DNA from 4 places in the Paenibacillus sp. FSL H8-0175 genome. Region 2 is predicted to be linked to each of the others. Evidence: riboswitches for the same ligand, from Rfam matches in the RefSeq annotation. Region 2 holds a riboswitch; each other region holds the start of a gene.

Region 1 (3,767 bases), 3.2 Mb from region 2:
GGGGGCGGTTCCTGCCAGTGGCGTTAGAGCAGTCTTTTGCTCAAAATGCTGTGAAGGATTATTTGCTAGAAAAGCTCCAGCTGGAGCATGATCCGGTGGCTTCTGTGGCGGAAATTCATGAAATTGTAGATAAGGCAGAAAAAGATCGCCGCAAAGGAACAGGAGTTGCTCCTAAGGCACTCTCCCTAATGCAGGATCTTGCTGCTTCAGCAGATAGATTCTTACTGAACCGCTTATCGCTTTCTGATATGACGCAGGAGGAGCTTCTGGAGGTAGTTTTTTTACGGTATGGTAATGTTGTCGATTGGCAGCCGCCACTGGATAGGATTAGCAAGCAGAAAGAGAATGCGCTGCGTGCCGCTTACCGCTGGTTTGGTGAAGAGAAGCCGAATGAGGAGATTTTTACAGGATTGTCTCCGCAGGAACTAGACGATGTGCAGCTACTGGGTCGTCGTTTGCTAAAAGAGGCGCGTGTCCTGGAACCCTTTGAACGGCTTCCGCTAGCCTTTTACTATACAACTCAGCGTGAAGGGGGTCCGCTGGATTACGATGCGCTTCTGGAGCTGTTAAAGCGTAAAGCCGGTTCCGACAAAGAAATCATCTATCGGTTTTTTGCTTGGTCGCAAGGCAATCCTTTATTTACGGTTTCGAATAAAAAGCTGCAACCGGGTTACCGTAAGGCGATTCTGAAGTATTTCCTGAGCAGTGATCGTGAAGCGTTCAAGAATCGGGAATTCCGAAAGAACTATGTCGCGGCAGCTCGGCCTGCTCTGCAAAATGTGTACAATGAAGCCCGCTCCCAACTGGCTTCCCCGCTGGCGCGCTGGATCAGCCGCAGCCGATTTCGACTCTTAATCTCCGGCTCCATTACGGGTATTCTGGTGATTATTGCAATTATCGTATTCAGTATGCTGCGTCCGGATGATACGAAGACGGCTCTGCCGGGGACAAGCCCTGAGCCGACCCCTGTTCAGAGTGCAGGCAATATGCTGCCTCCGGCTTCAGTATACTTGAAGGATCAGAGCGTCGAAGGAGATAAGGGGAGCAGCATATTGGTGTTCACCTTCGCAAGTGCAGATGACTGTGTGCAGTTTAAACCGACTGAGGTTAGTTTAATGTCTTCGTCTACAAAGATAGATAAAAGCTTTAAGGTCGCTGCTACAAATGGGACTTGTCCAGTGCCGTCAACGGATGGGACGGATGAGGGAAACGCTGCTGACGAGTCAGATGCCGCTGGCACTACTGGAGGAACAGCAGAAGGTGCAGACTCTACTAACGCTGTAGCTGATGCTTCTCCGTCCACTACGCCTTCCTCTGATACTGAGAACAGCACTGGGTTACCTTCCGCAACAGCTGTGACTGAAGGTGAACAACCTTCCTATCAGGTTGAGGTTACATTGGAGTCTGGAGCGACAATTCTAGAGAAAAGTATGATCAAAGCCGGAAGATTTACATTGATCGTAGATCCCGATCCTAATATTCCACCAGCTTCTGATTCAAGTGCTGAACCCTCCCCGACTGCAAGTCCGGATGGAACAGTCGAATAACAAGCTTTCTGAACAGCAATAACTACCGGAAGGTGGCGTATTGCTGTTCATTTTTTTGCTGCCCATACTAAGCTTTTCTATAGACATGCTATGTATTAATAGATATGATTATGGATGTCAAAATAAGATACTACATACTGGAAAAGGTGCAGACTCTATCAATCTAGTCGTCTGCTTAAAAGGGAAGTCCGGTGCAAGAGTCCGGCGCGGTCCCGCCACTGTATGTGCGGAGCGTTTCTTCTATAAGCCACTGCCCCGAAGGTAGGGTGGGAAGGTGAAGAACAGCGATGAAGCATTAGCCAGGAGACCTGCCTTTTTCGTGAGCGTTTCTATTCTTCGTGGGGTAAGAATGTGGAACATATACAGATGGACTGTTGGCAGGAAGCAAGCGCCGCAGCCTCAATTTGTAATCTTCCCTGACCGCCCTCCAAAGGGGCGGTCTTTATGTTATGCGTCTTATTCCCGGCAGTACCCATTCTTATACAGAAAGAGGTTAAACAATGAAGAAAATCATGTCTTCCAAGTTTGTAGCACTTGGGCTGGCCTTATTCATGGTCATTTCAATTCTAGGAACATCTCTTGCTCCGGCGGGACAAATATTTGCAGAAGCGGGCGCTGGCGCCGGTCTGGAGGCAACTGCCGCGGAGCGGATTAATGTTGCGGATGCGACTTATGCGGCTGCGGAATATCTCTTGAAAGGTGGCGTGCAATCGGATTGGCAAGCCATTGGATTAGCGCAAGCAGGGTACAAGCTGCCGGCTAGTTACCTTTCAGAGCTTGAGAAAAAAGTAAAGGATGCAGCTGGCGATTTCACCAATGTAACCGATTATGCTCGAATCGTGCTCGCAGTGAGAGCGATTGGTGCAGATCCTACTAGCTTTGCTGGTAACGGAACGACTCCTGGCTATAATCTGATTGAGAAAATCTATAATAATAGCAAGCTCAGTGAACAGACGCTTAATAATCCGGTATATGCTTTACTTGCGCTGGATTCTGGTAAATATAATATCCCAAGTGACGCGAAATGGACGGCGGATAAGCTCCTTACGGAGATTCTCTCCAAACAGAATCCGGATGGGGGCTTTGCACTAACCTCAGGTGCAAGTGAGCCTGATATGACAGCGATAACCTTGACGGCTCTGGCGGCACATAAAAATAATCCCGAAGCCTACTTAGCAGGGCTACAAGCCGTAGCTTGGTTATCTACAGCTCAAGATAGCCATGGGGGTTACGGTGACAGTGCTGAAAGTAGCGCACAAGCAATCCTTGGACTCACCTCCTTCGGAGTTGATCCTAGTGGATTAGAATACACCAAAAACAAAGTGGATCTAATGGAGAACCTGCTTAGCTATCGTCTAGCTGATGGTAGCTTCACCCATAGCCGTGGTGGAAGCAGTAATATTCTGGCGACAGAGCAAGGGCTTCAGGCGCTGGTTGCCTATAATTTGCTATATAAAGGAAGCAACAGTAAGCTATACGATTTTTCCAAATCCTCCATTCAGAGCTCACTCATCTACGCTCCAGTAACGATTGAGGGACCACAGGCCACGTTGGCACAAGGGTACGCCTATGCTGGCAACGCACTTGGAGCGTTAGAGAAGCTGGCGCTTCAAACGAACTTGCCGATCACAAATCCTTCGGGCAGTTATGTGACTGGCATCGGAAGTATTGCTGCTGGAAGCTTTGGTGGTTATGACGGATGGATGTATGTTGTATCACGTGACGGAAAATGGATTAATCCCGATGTAGGCATGAGTGATTTTGTACTTAAAGATTCAGATCAGGTACTGATTTATTATGCCGGAGATGACACTAAGCTTGTGGATTCCGTTACGCTTTCCAAAGCAAATCTTAAAGAGGGCGATTCCTTTACCGTCACTGTAACTAGTAAGACGTGGAAATGGGACGCTGCTACGAACACTTCCTCTCCTGTAACTGCAAAAGCTGCGGGTGTTCAGGTCCAAATTGGAGCTCAGACGGTAACGACGAATACTAAAGGTGAGGCCGTATTCTCAGGAAATATGCCCGCAGGTGACTATACACTGACTGTAACTGGCTACCGTGAAGGCAAAGCCCCAACGATTGCTAAATATACAAAAGCTCTAAAAGTGATTTCTAAGAATGTAACAGCTTCGCTAACCGTTGAAGGCCCGGAAGGGTTGATTAGTGAGGGGACTTTGAAAGCCTCCAATGCCCTTGAAGCGTTGCAACAACTAGGGT
Region 2 (3,767 bases):
TTTGGAGGATTTATGACCACTACGACGAGCTTAACGATCCCTGGTGTAATCATTGCTGCCACGGCTGGATCACTACTGGGTGCAGTAATTCTCTATTATATTGGCCGATTATTGGATGTGAGCCGGTTAGAGAAGCTGGTTGAACGCTGGGGGGGCCTAATTCGCGTCACTAAAAAAGATATCCACAAGGCTGACGCCTGGTTTGATAAATATGGCTATTGGACTGTATTGTTTTGTCGGATGGTTCCGCTGGTCCGCAGTCTGATTTCGATTCCGGCGGGAATGTCGGGCATGAAATTTGGAGTATTTATGATCTTCACAACGATTGGCACATTGGGATGGAATTTGCTGCTTGTGCTTATTGGCGCGGCATTGGGCGAATCCTGGGAAGACATTGCCATGTACATGGATGTGTACTCCAATGTAGTCTATGTACTAATTGCTGGCGGATTAGTTATCCTTGGGTTTCTGTACTTCCGCAAACGCAGCCGGAGAATGAACACTGAGGGCTAAGCGGGTAGTGGACTGATAATAGAAATGACTATTAAAAAGGAGGGAAACACATGGAGCTATTAACGATTATTAAAGCCATTATTTTGGGGCTTGTTGAAGGTTTAACCGAATTTGCTCCAGTATCCTCCACGGGTCATATGATTATTGTTGATGATATGTGGCTGAAATCACAGGAGTTATTTGGACAATATACGGCAAATACCTTCAAAGTAGTTATTCAACTGGGTTCAATATTAGCGGTTGTTGTGATTTTTAGAAATCGGTTCATTGATCTGTTGGGTTTAAAGCGTTTCAGCCGTAAGCAGTTGGATCCTGTAACAGAGGAGCTACCGAAGTTGGAGCAGGGCGGGCACCTCAAGCTGACTCAGGTTCTGGTAGGGTTAGTGCCTGCAGGTGTGTTAGGTGTTCTGTTTAATGATTATATTGATGAGCATTTATTCTCTACATCAACAGTGTTAATTGGTCTAGTGATTGGGGCTATATTAATGATTATTGCCGATCTGTTTGGGCCGAAGAAGATCAGAACTGAGAGTGTAGATCAGATTACATACAAACAGGCACTTGGTGTAGGTCTTGTACAGTGTTTTTCGTTATGGCCTGGATTTTCACGCTCGGGCTCGACGATTTCTGGTGGCGTACTCCTCGGGATGAGCCATCGTGCCGCTGCTGATTTTACGTTTATTATGGCAGTACCCATCATGGCAGGTGCCAGTCTGTTGTCACTGATGAAAAACTGGCAATATTTCACCATGGACGCGTTGCCGTTTTTTATTGCAGGCTTTATTAGTGCCTTCCTATTTGCGCTGTTATCGATGCGTTTCTTCTTAAAACTGATCAATCGTATCAAGCTCTTACCGTTTGCTATATACCGTATAATTCTTGCTGCTGTAGTATATTTCGTATTTTTCTAAGTCCGTTATAAGGAATCGATATAACAGAAGCCCCAGTAATCTATTGCAGATTGCTGGGGCTTTCACGTATGATGACATCAGATTAAGACACTCAAATGATGAATGATATCGGAGACAGGTGCTGACCGGAAAATAGTAATTCGGTAGACTTAATAGGGAAATTCGGTTCGAAGCCGATGCGGTCCCGCCACTGTAACGGAAGAATCTCGAGCAACAGAGGTCACTGGCAATTTACTACTGCTGGGAAGACTGCTCAAGATGTTGACGCCGCTAGCCAGGAGACCTGCCTGTTTCAACAGCACTGCTTCACCTACGGAAGATAGGGAGGTGTTAGACGTTAACCATGGGTATATCATGGGCGTCTTTCCCTTTGACTTTTTTAGGGAAGGGCGCTCTTTTTTATAGGAAAGCAAGTAGCTTTGGAGTTTGAAATAAGAGATGGAAGAGGGAGTGTATCGAGATGACGAATAAAGTAAAAGTAAGCAATCTTGGATATCCGAGAATCGGAAAGAACCGCGAGTGGAAAAAGACACTGGAAGCCTACTGGCAGGGGAAAATAAATGAGGAGCAATTCCGCTCCGAAATGGCAGCAATTCAGCTGCAGCATTTGAAGACCCAGCAAGAGGCAGGAATTGAGCTTATTCCGGTAAATGATTTTACTTTTTATGACCATGTGTTGGATACGGCTGTTATGTTTGGAATTGTACCTCCACGGTACACGTATGATGGCGGCGACATCGGGCTTGATCTTTATTTTGCAATGGCCCGTGGTAATGCTGAGGCTACTGCCTGTGAGATGACCAAATGGTTCAATACGAACTATCACTATATCGTTCCAGAGATCGGCACACAAACACCACGCCTGACTGAAAATAAACCTCTAGCGGCTTATCGTTTTGCTAAATCGCAGGCAGGGATTGAAGGTAAACCGGTACTTTTAGGTCTGTATACCTTCCTTAAGCTGTCCAAAGGTTACGCAGCGGCAGATATCGCCAAGATTGCTGCACGTTTTGTTCCAGTCTATGTTCAACTGCTACAGGAACTGAAGCAAGAAGGGGTAAGCTGGGTACAAATCGATGAGCCAGCGATTGTTACAGGCATAAGTAAAGAAGAATTAACACTGCTTAACTCGATATACACAGAAATTGCCGGCTCCGTGCCGGGCTTGAATATTATTTTACAGACGTATTTCGAAGCTGCTGAACCGTTGGAGGCACTGCTAGAGTTGCCTGTTCAAGGCTTGGGTCTTGACTTTGTGCACGATGGTGGAGCGAATCTGGCTTCTATCGAACGTCTTGGCTGGCCGAAGGACAAATGGCTGGGTGCCGGAATTATTGATGGACGGAACATCTGGCGTTCCGATTTAGACGCTAAGCTGCAACTGGTAGAAAAGCTCAGCGTTCATGTGCCGCTTGATCGTCTTATTCTTCAGCCTTCTTGCAGTCTGCTGCATGTCCCAGTCACCGTTCAAGGTGAGTTGAAGCTGAAGGCGACAGTTAAGAATGCGTTAGCTTTTGCCGATGAGAAGCTTGCAGAGCTTAGTTTGCTCGGAGCAGCCCTCGCAGATAAAGGAGAAGCTGCTAAAGCAGCGCTGGCCGCTAGTCGTGAAGCTATTGCAGCATTCCGCGCACTACCTGAGCGTGGCCGTAAGGATGTGGCGGAGCAAGTGCTTGCACTTGCAGCTTTGCCTGACCAACGCAGTTTGCCTTTTGCTGAACGCTTAAAGGTGCAGCAAGAGAAATGGCAGCTTCCACTTCTGCCAACCACTACAATTGGTAGCTTCCCGCAGACAGTAGAAGTGCGTCAGGCGAGATTGAAATGGCGTAAAGGGGTCTGGAATCAGGAGCGTTATGATGGATTTGTTCGTGAGCAGATCGCGGATGCAATTACCTTCCAAGAAAAGCTAGGTCTGGATGTTCTGGTCCACGGTGAGTTCGAGCGTACAGATATGGTGGAGTTTTTCGGAGAAAAGCTGGACGGATACTTGTTTACTAGTAATGGCTGGGTTCAATCCTACGGTTCCCGTTGCGTTAAGCCACCGGTGATCTACGCGGATGTTGCATTTATACAGCCTATGACTGTTAAAGAAAGTGTCTATGCACAATCGTTGACGAAGCTTCCGGTTAAAGGAATGTTGACGGGTCCTGTAACTATCCTCAATTGGTCATTTGTACGTGATGATCTCAGCCGGGAAGAGGTAGCCAATCAAATTGCTCTTGCCCTTCGCCATGAAGTAAAAGCGCTAGAAGATGCAGGCATCGAAATGATTCAAGTGGATGAGCCGGCTATACGTGAAGGACTTCCGCTTAAGGCAGAAGACCGTGAGCATTACCTGAACTGGGC
Region 3 (3,767 bases), 2.7 Mb from region 2:
AGCCGATGGGTTGTTGCGGGCATTGCCGTTTAATTCGACATAAGAAATAGCCCCGGCATTGCAGTATTCATGGAAAGGAGCTTCCAAGCTGATCTTCTGAGCAGCACCCAGATCGAAGTATACAGGGATGTGAAAAGAGTTCGTATAATATTCACGGTCGGTTACGCCCGGAATGGAACCCAGTACCTTGCGGTCAACTTTGGTGAATTTACCGGACAAACCTTCTGCTGGAGTAGCGAACAGGGTGATGTTAAGATCCAGTTCCTCACTTTTCCGATCGCAATAGTCCCGCATATGACGCACGATAGCCAGCGCCTTGGCATGAACTTCCATATCCTCGCCATGGTGTTTGCCGTACATAGCTTTCATACATTCCGCCATACCGATGAAGCCAAGAGACAGACTGCCATGCTTCAGCAGATCGCCTACAGTGTCATCGGGTGCAAGATGTTCGCCGCCTTCCCAAACGCCTTCTCGCATCATGAAATCGGAAGCTTTAGCTTTTTGTGCGGTTTGGATGTGGAAGCGATGGAGAAGTCCTTCCAGCGCAATATCCATATAATGATTTAGATCTTCATAGAAGCCAGCTTCGTCTGCGACGGTACGTCTGCCTGTTACTGTGCCGTGTGCCAGACCTAGCCGAACCAGATTTAGTGTATTAAAGGAAAGGTTGCCCTTCCCAGAGCAATGATTACGCCCAAAACGGTCACCGAGCACTCGGGTTCGGCAGCCCATTGTAGCGAACTCCGTATCAGGATCACTTGAATCATAATACTGCAAGTTGAGCGGAGCGTCCAGATTAGCGAAGTTTGGATATAGTCTGCGCGCAGAACATTCAGCTGCTTTTAGGAACAGTTCATAGTTAGGATCGCCTTGCTGTTGATTGATTCCTTGCTTGCATTTGAAGATTTGAATCGGGAACACTGGTGTTTCTCCGCTGCCAAGTCCGTTCATAGTTGCGGTTAGCAGAGAACTGATCACAAGCTGACCTTCTGGTGAAGTACAAGTACCGTAGTTGATGCTGGTAAACGGTATTTGTCCACCGGATCGGCTGGACATGGTATTCAGATTATGTACCATACTTTCAGCCGCTTGCAGAGTTTCGATTTCGGTTTCCTTTAGTGCAAAACGGAACGCCCTTGGATATAACTCCGCCAGATCGGTCCGGCTCATCGTAATCTCGCCCAAAGATTCATCAGCTTGTCCTTCTTCAAAATAATCCAGACCCTTGCGGAACAGCTTGGCGAAGGATTTGGTTACATAAGGTGCCAGATCATAGTCGAGTTTATTGGCGGATACACCACCATATTGAGCATTTTGCTGGGATTGGAAAATAATCGCTACCAGAGACATAGCTGTCATTATTGAGTTCGGAGGACGAACGCTGCCGTTGCCGGTATTGAAACCTTCACGGAGAAGTTTATCAAACGGGATGAAAATACAGTTCGTCGTTCCAATCGCGTATTGATCCAGATCATGCACATAGACGACATTGTCATCAATAGCCTGCACTAGCTGTGGCGGCATCGTAAAATTGCGGGCGTACCATTTTGAATATTCACTGCCGAACTTGCTCATTTTACCGGAGAAACTCTCTCCATTCAAATTGGCATTCTCGCGCAATAGGTCCATATCCCGACTGTCGATAATATCCCGGCCTAAATCAATGAGCTCTTCTAAAAGAACTTCCCGTGCATTTTCTACTCCATTAAATTGTCTCTCCAACAACGTCATTGTACAGCTCTCCTCTCAGTATAAAAGAAAAACATCTATCATCAAATCCATATATCCATAAGAAGTTGGACTGCTATAAGCAGTCGTATATTTGTTCAGATTACATAAAAAAAGCATCCCCTACCCGAGGATGGCAGAAAATGCCCGATGCGTTATGTAAATATCCACACGGATATTTGCAGAGGTCTCTACGTAGATGACCGCATGCGGACACCATCCCTGTTCCTCGCAGGCATCAATAGTTGGTGTCGTCGAAACAGGTAGGTCTCCTGGCTTCCGTGGGATCTCTCGGCGCCTTCCCAAGGGTGTTCCTAACCCTCAGTGGCATTTGCCGGGAGATGTGGATTCTCAAGCTTCCCAGAAGCTTAAGAAGGCCATCCGGTTACAGTGGCGGGACCGCAGCGGATTCTCACCGCGCTTCCCTATTAAGCTCTAAATCCGGTTAAGGATCAAAGCGCCTGTCTCCACTATATTTTGTTGTCGTTAGATAAAAATAACCCAAGATGTTGTGTTTGTAAACAGTTTTTTAGAAAACCCGCGCGGGGAGCGGGTTCTTCAAAAGTACTCCACAAATGATCCACAGGCTGTCTATAAGTAATCCACAATTGATCCACAGGGAGATGCGAAATGATTCATAAATTGTCCGAAAAGATGCCACAAAGAGTCCATAAATATAGTGCAGATGACCCTAGAATTTGCTCATGAGAAAATACTCTTAGCCCAAAGTCATATTTTGGAGTAATCAGAAGAAATAGAAGAGATAAGGGAGGATAATCTTGCTTAGTTTGTGACAGAGCGGTGGAATTGTTACAATGGAAGGAGACAGCTACTATAAAATTTCGAGGAGGTATTCTCATGCCTATCGCTGAAGTTACAGTTATTCCAATTGGAACAGGCAGTACCAGTCTTAGCAGCTATGTTGCGGATATGCAGCGGGTGCTGAAGACAGTAGAAGGGATTACTTATGAACTTACGTCTATGGGTACGATCATCGAAGGGCCTCTGCAACGCATTTTTGCCGCGGTAGAAGCTTTGCATGAGTCTCCTTTTGCCGCAGGTGCAGAACGTGTCTCTACTTCACTTAAAATAGACGACCGCCGCGATAAACCCTCTACTAGCCGTGGAAAGTTAGAGTCTGTGGAGCGTAAGCTACAGGTGGATTAGCAGTTTAGGAGGGCGGAAAACAGGGAGAAATAGGCTTGCGTTTCTGGCTGAAAGTTGTATAATATTTTTTGTTTGACAGAAAAACAGCGTTAAGCTGGTGTAGCTCAGGGGTAGAGCAACGCACTCGTAATGCGTAGGCCGGGGGTTCAATTCCCTTCACCAGCATCCTTACAAAGTCGATAGTGGCGCGTGTTCCCGGGTTTTTGGAACTGCGCCTTTTTTTTGTACAAGCATCAACTTCTAACATTCTTCTAACCTTTAGTCGATTAAAGTGGGTGTCTCGTCAATTTTCTCCACTTCTTTTCGGGTTCCTAGAATAGAATCTCCGATACATCGGGGCACCGCTTCCTGCAGATTGGGGAGAACATGTGAATAAGTATCCAGAGTGATATTTATTGATGAATGGCCTAATCTTTCCTGAAGTCGAATATGATGGACAGCCCCTGCTGTTCCCTGTTCTTCTGGAGAAACGTATCAAGGAAGATAAGACATGGCGCGAAATCGGTAATGAAAACGGTATGACTAGTGGTCACTGTCGAGCAGATGGAAGGCGTGTCGCAAGCTGACAGCAATCAGAATGAAGGATGTGGCGGAGGTGCAGCATAAGCTGCTTTTCTCTTGCGGGGGCAGATCGGTTAGATGGTAATTACTATAAAAATAAAAAAGACACCACAAGGTGTCTTAGTACAGATACTTTTCGCTCGAATTTCACGAGCTCGTCAGTGAACTGAGTTCATAAGCAAGACTGGCTACGGCTAACAGATGAAGAGATAAAGTAATATCAATGTTAAAATGTGCGGTAATATTAATTTTCATAGATAACCACGCTCCTAAAGTATAAATACACATAAAGAAAACTTTATAAAGCG
Region 4 (3,767 bases), 3.0 Mb from region 2:
TCGAGTTTTCCATCCTCTTTAATGATTGATGCTATTTTCGTAGCTACATTATTGTAATAGAGATCATAATAACCGTTAGGTACTGTATAGTTCGCCCGTGCCAGAGAAAGGATCGACCATTCTCCGCTGCCTGTTCCAAACGACGGGGTCTTTACAGTGTTTAGAATATAGGCAAGGCTTTTATTTAATTGTTGTTTGGCTACAACAGCAGTAGGTTGTTCTAATTGCACATCATTCATATCAAAGAGACGGTTGCTATGATTGAGCAGACGATCATAGGACACAAGAGCATACGTACCTTGGTCCGTTGCCATATTGTCTACTTTGCCTGTGAGGATATGCTTAAATCCACCCTCAGGTGCAGCAAAGCTAAGTAATGCATCAATAAGCGAATTTCCACTTTTAACAAATCTAGCGTCAGTGTGCGGATCTACGCCTACACCAGTTAAGGCTACAATTACCTGCGAGATACTCTCGCTGCTAGTGCTTCCCCAGCTTGTAAATCCGCCTTGATTGTTTTGGTTATCGGACAGCCATTGGATGGCCCGATCCACGGCAGCTTTTACATCATCACGGGTTGCATAATAAGGTGCAAGAGCTTGCATCGCCATCGCAGTCATATCGACATCGGCTTTGGTTACGCCTAATGCCCAGCCACCAGCTTCTGCTGTACCTTTTTTAACCTCTTTATCTAAAATATACTGAACTAGTTTTTCTCTTGTGGTCTGTTCTGTAACTCCATCAACTACAGGAATCTCATAGTTATGGCTATCTAGCGCAATCAGAGCAAAAATCGGACCATTATTGCCTTGCTTTTGGATATATTGATAATCAGCGAGTGCTTTTCTCAGATCATATCCCGCAACATTTGTGATATCTTTTCCGATAGAGGTAAGTCCTAGAATCGCTCTGGAATTCTCTGTGCTTTTATTGGCGTCGAGTTTTCCATCCTCTTTAATGATTGATGCTATTTTCGTAGCTACATTATTGTAATAGAGATCATAATAACCGTTAGGTACTGTATAGTTCGCCCGTGCCAGAGAAAGGATCGACCATTCTCCGCTGCCTGTTCCAAACGTTGGATTCTTTACAGTATTTAAAATATAAGCAAGGTTTTTATCTAACTGTTGTTTGACGGCAACTGTAGTTTCCAGTTTGTAAGTAACCTGATAAGTTACATTTGTTTTGTTTCCAGCTCCGTCAAGAGCCGTTACAGCAATTGCATTAATGCCTGAATTCAGAGTAGCTTTGTACTCCCCATTTGCGGGTGATAAAGTAACTCCATTCAGCTTCACTTCTGGAGTAATGTCACTATATACATTGTCTGTGACAGCTACTTTGAAGCTTATTTCTTTATTGGATACTTCCTGTTTATCTTGTATGCCACTTACTGTAATAACAGGGGGTTCAATGTCTAATGCATTATTAAGACCGACAAGCGCATGATCTACACTTATTTGAGAGCTTGCCATGTTTTCGAGCACGGAATAGGCTTCATAAACTGCCGATTGCACTACTGGTCTGTCCAAAATAGTTTCTTTATTAGGGGCACTATTAATCTCGGCGATTTCCGCAGTTAAAGCATCCTTATTGGCAAGTTGAACTGGGATTTCCCCCCAGCCGCCAAGATCAGAACCATAGCCATAAGTGGTGAACTGAGTTCGAATGATGTCACCGTCTTGAGGCTTATAATCGGTCATCCCAAACGGAGGAAACACATTATTTACTGCATACATCCAACCCGACATGGAGGTGTAGTCAAACTGACTTAACCAATCTGGGTCTGCTTTAGTGCCGACTGTATTCCCATCGGCTGAAATCATATCTAAAATATATTGTGGAATATTGACTTCGCTTCTGCCACTATCTTTAACTTCTGATAAATAAAAACCACTATCTATATTTCCTAAATATCTATAATTCCCATCACCTAGCGCACGTGTTATTAAAGATGCGCCATTATCGCCTTCATAAATCGGAACTTTAATAGGTTCCTTAATATACCCTTGGCCTAAGGTGAATTTCTCTACGGATACAGATACATACCCTTTAAGGGTAGAGCTTGCTCCATCTGCTTGAGCCGGGATTACACTTGTAGAGAATGTCGTAATAAATACAGCTACAATAAGTAACCACGCTAAAAACTTATTTTTCTTCATTTTTCCATAACCCTTCCCTTCATACCTATGATAAAAAACAGAATAAACTTTCTCATAACCACAAAAAAACCACTCAACATAAACGTCAAGAGGTTAAGATAGTGAACCACAATAATAGCTGGCAAACACTATTCAAGCACCTCTCTATCGATCGTAGAGTTTGATGGTGTAACAGAAAAAGGCAGATATTCTGGCTCAAGTATCATCACCCTTGCTGCCTTCCCAGTTTCCCAGTGGCATTTTGCAAGGACTCCTCTTTCACAGCGGCGGGACCGCGCGGGATTCACACCCGCTTTCCATTTAACCAATCTATGATTGTACTTCCGCAACATTCATAGTTGGCACCTATTTCTAATTTTAAATTTTCATGCTTCATCATAACTAATATATATGCTTTTGTCATGTTATATTTCTTTTTTGTATAACGGGCAGCTAGAGATAATCCTATTGAATAACCAATTTCTACGAGTAGGGTTATTCAAATAATTTCTTTATCCAACTGTGGGGCAAATTAATTTAAATCACTAATTCTTATATGAATTTACCACAAATTAGTAAGGTACTCGCTAAGTGTATTCTATGTTAGGGTATATTCAGAAAGCGTTTACAAAATAAAACTGGAGGTGTTTGCGTTCATTTAACCACCAAGTACAGCGTCAAAGCCAGGTCCAAGCATCCTAAATTTATCTCACAAAGGAGAATTCAATGACTACGCGAATCCAGAAATCCTTCTTATCATTGACACTTGTCACCGCTCTTCTGCTCTCTCTGTTCTCATCCATGGCCGCAGCTGCAACTAAGGACGAGCAACAAGCTAAGGCAGCGCCAAAGAGTAAGATCCAATCCTATGTAGACGAAATGCAGCCCGGATGGAACCTTGGCAATACTTTAGATGCTACAGGTGAGGATGAAACCTCCTGGGGCAATCCACGTGTGACCCAAGATCTTATTAAAAAGATCGCCGCTCAAGGCTATAAAAGCATTCGGATTCCTGTGACCTGGGATACTCACATGGGTGCGGCACCAGACTATACCCTAGAAAAGGCCTACCTCGACCGTGTGGAAGAAGTTGTCGGCTGGGCACTGGACGCCAAGCTTTATGTCATGATTAATGTCCACCATGATTCCTGGCTATGGGTAAGCCATATGGAAGAAAAACACGATGAAACGCTGGCACGTTATAATGCAGCCTGGACTCAAATTGCCGATCGCTTCAAGGACAAATCCGATAAGCTGATGTTCGAGAGCATAAATGAACCTCGATTCACCGATGGTGGAAGCACAGACGAAGCAAAAATGGAGCAAATGCTTACTGAACTTAATAACTCTTTCTATCAAATCGTGCGGAAATCCGGTGGGAAAAACGACCTCCGCCCACTTGTATTACCTTCATTAGAGTCTTCACCTACGCAAACAAGAATGGATCATCTCTATAAGACGATTACGGCTCTGAACGATCCAAATATTATTGCGACCGTTCACTTCTATGGCTTCTGGCCGTTTAGTGTGAACATTGCCGGCTACACCACATTTGAAAAAGATACAAAAAATGATATCACTCAAACTTTTGATAACGTTTACAATACATTTGTAGCTAAAGGCATCCCT

Evidence for each region. A riboswitch is a leader RNA that binds a small molecule or an ion and turns the genes downstream of it on or off. The one in region 2 is predicted to bind cobalamin.
Region 1: another riboswitch for cobalamin. It lies ahead of MHH46_RS04740 (DUF4430 domain-containing protein); the one in region 2 lies ahead of metE (5-methyltetrahydropteroyltriglutamate--homocysteine S-methyltransferase).
Region 3: another riboswitch for cobalamin. It lies ahead of MHH46_RS02500 (anaerobic ribonucleoside triphosphate reductase); the one in region 2 lies ahead of metE (5-methyltetrahydropteroyltriglutamate--homocysteine S-methyltransferase).
Region 4: another riboswitch for cobalamin. It lies ahead of MHH46_RS04065 (S-layer homology domain-containing protein); the one in region 2 lies ahead of metE (5-methyltetrahydropteroyltriglutamate--homocysteine S-methyltransferase).

What each region holds. Positions count from the first base shown of each region.
Region 1 is NZ_CP150299.1:1,101,583-1,105,349, forward strand. Features, by position in the region: gene MHH46_RS04735 (hypothetical protein) at 1-1,547, shown strand, start outside; cobalamin riboswitch at 1,675-1,878, shown strand; gene MHH46_RS04740 (DUF4430 domain-containing protein) at 2,048-3,767, shown strand, end outside.
Region 2 is NZ_CP150299.1:5,075,319-5,079,085, reverse strand. Features, by position in the region: gene MHH46_RS22715 (DedA family protein) at 1-513, shown strand, start outside; gene MHH46_RS22710 (undecaprenyl-diphosphate phosphatase) at 564-1,424, shown strand; cobalamin riboswitch at 1,524-1,730, shown strand; gene metE (5-methyltetrahydropteroyltriglutamate--homocysteine S-methyltransferase) at 1,885-3,767, shown strand, end outside.
Region 3 is NZ_CP150299.1:568,622-572,388, forward strand. Features, by position in the region: gene MHH46_RS02500 (anaerobic ribonucleoside triphosphate reductase) at 1-1,734, opposite strand, end outside; cobalamin riboswitch at 1,976-2,211, opposite strand; gene MHH46_RS02505 (MTH1187 family thiamine-binding protein) at 2,590-2,898, shown strand; tRNA gene MHH46_RS02510 (tRNA-Thr) at 2,992-3,063, shown strand; gene MHH46_RS02515 (hypothetical protein) at 3,297-3,464, shown strand.
Region 4 is NZ_CP150299.1:929,635-933,401, reverse strand. Features, by position in the region: gene MHH46_RS04065 (S-layer homology domain-containing protein) at 1-2,159, opposite strand, end outside; cobalamin riboswitch at 2,322-2,523, opposite strand; gene MHH46_RS04060 (cellulase family glycosylhydrolase) at 2,865-3,767, shown strand, end outside.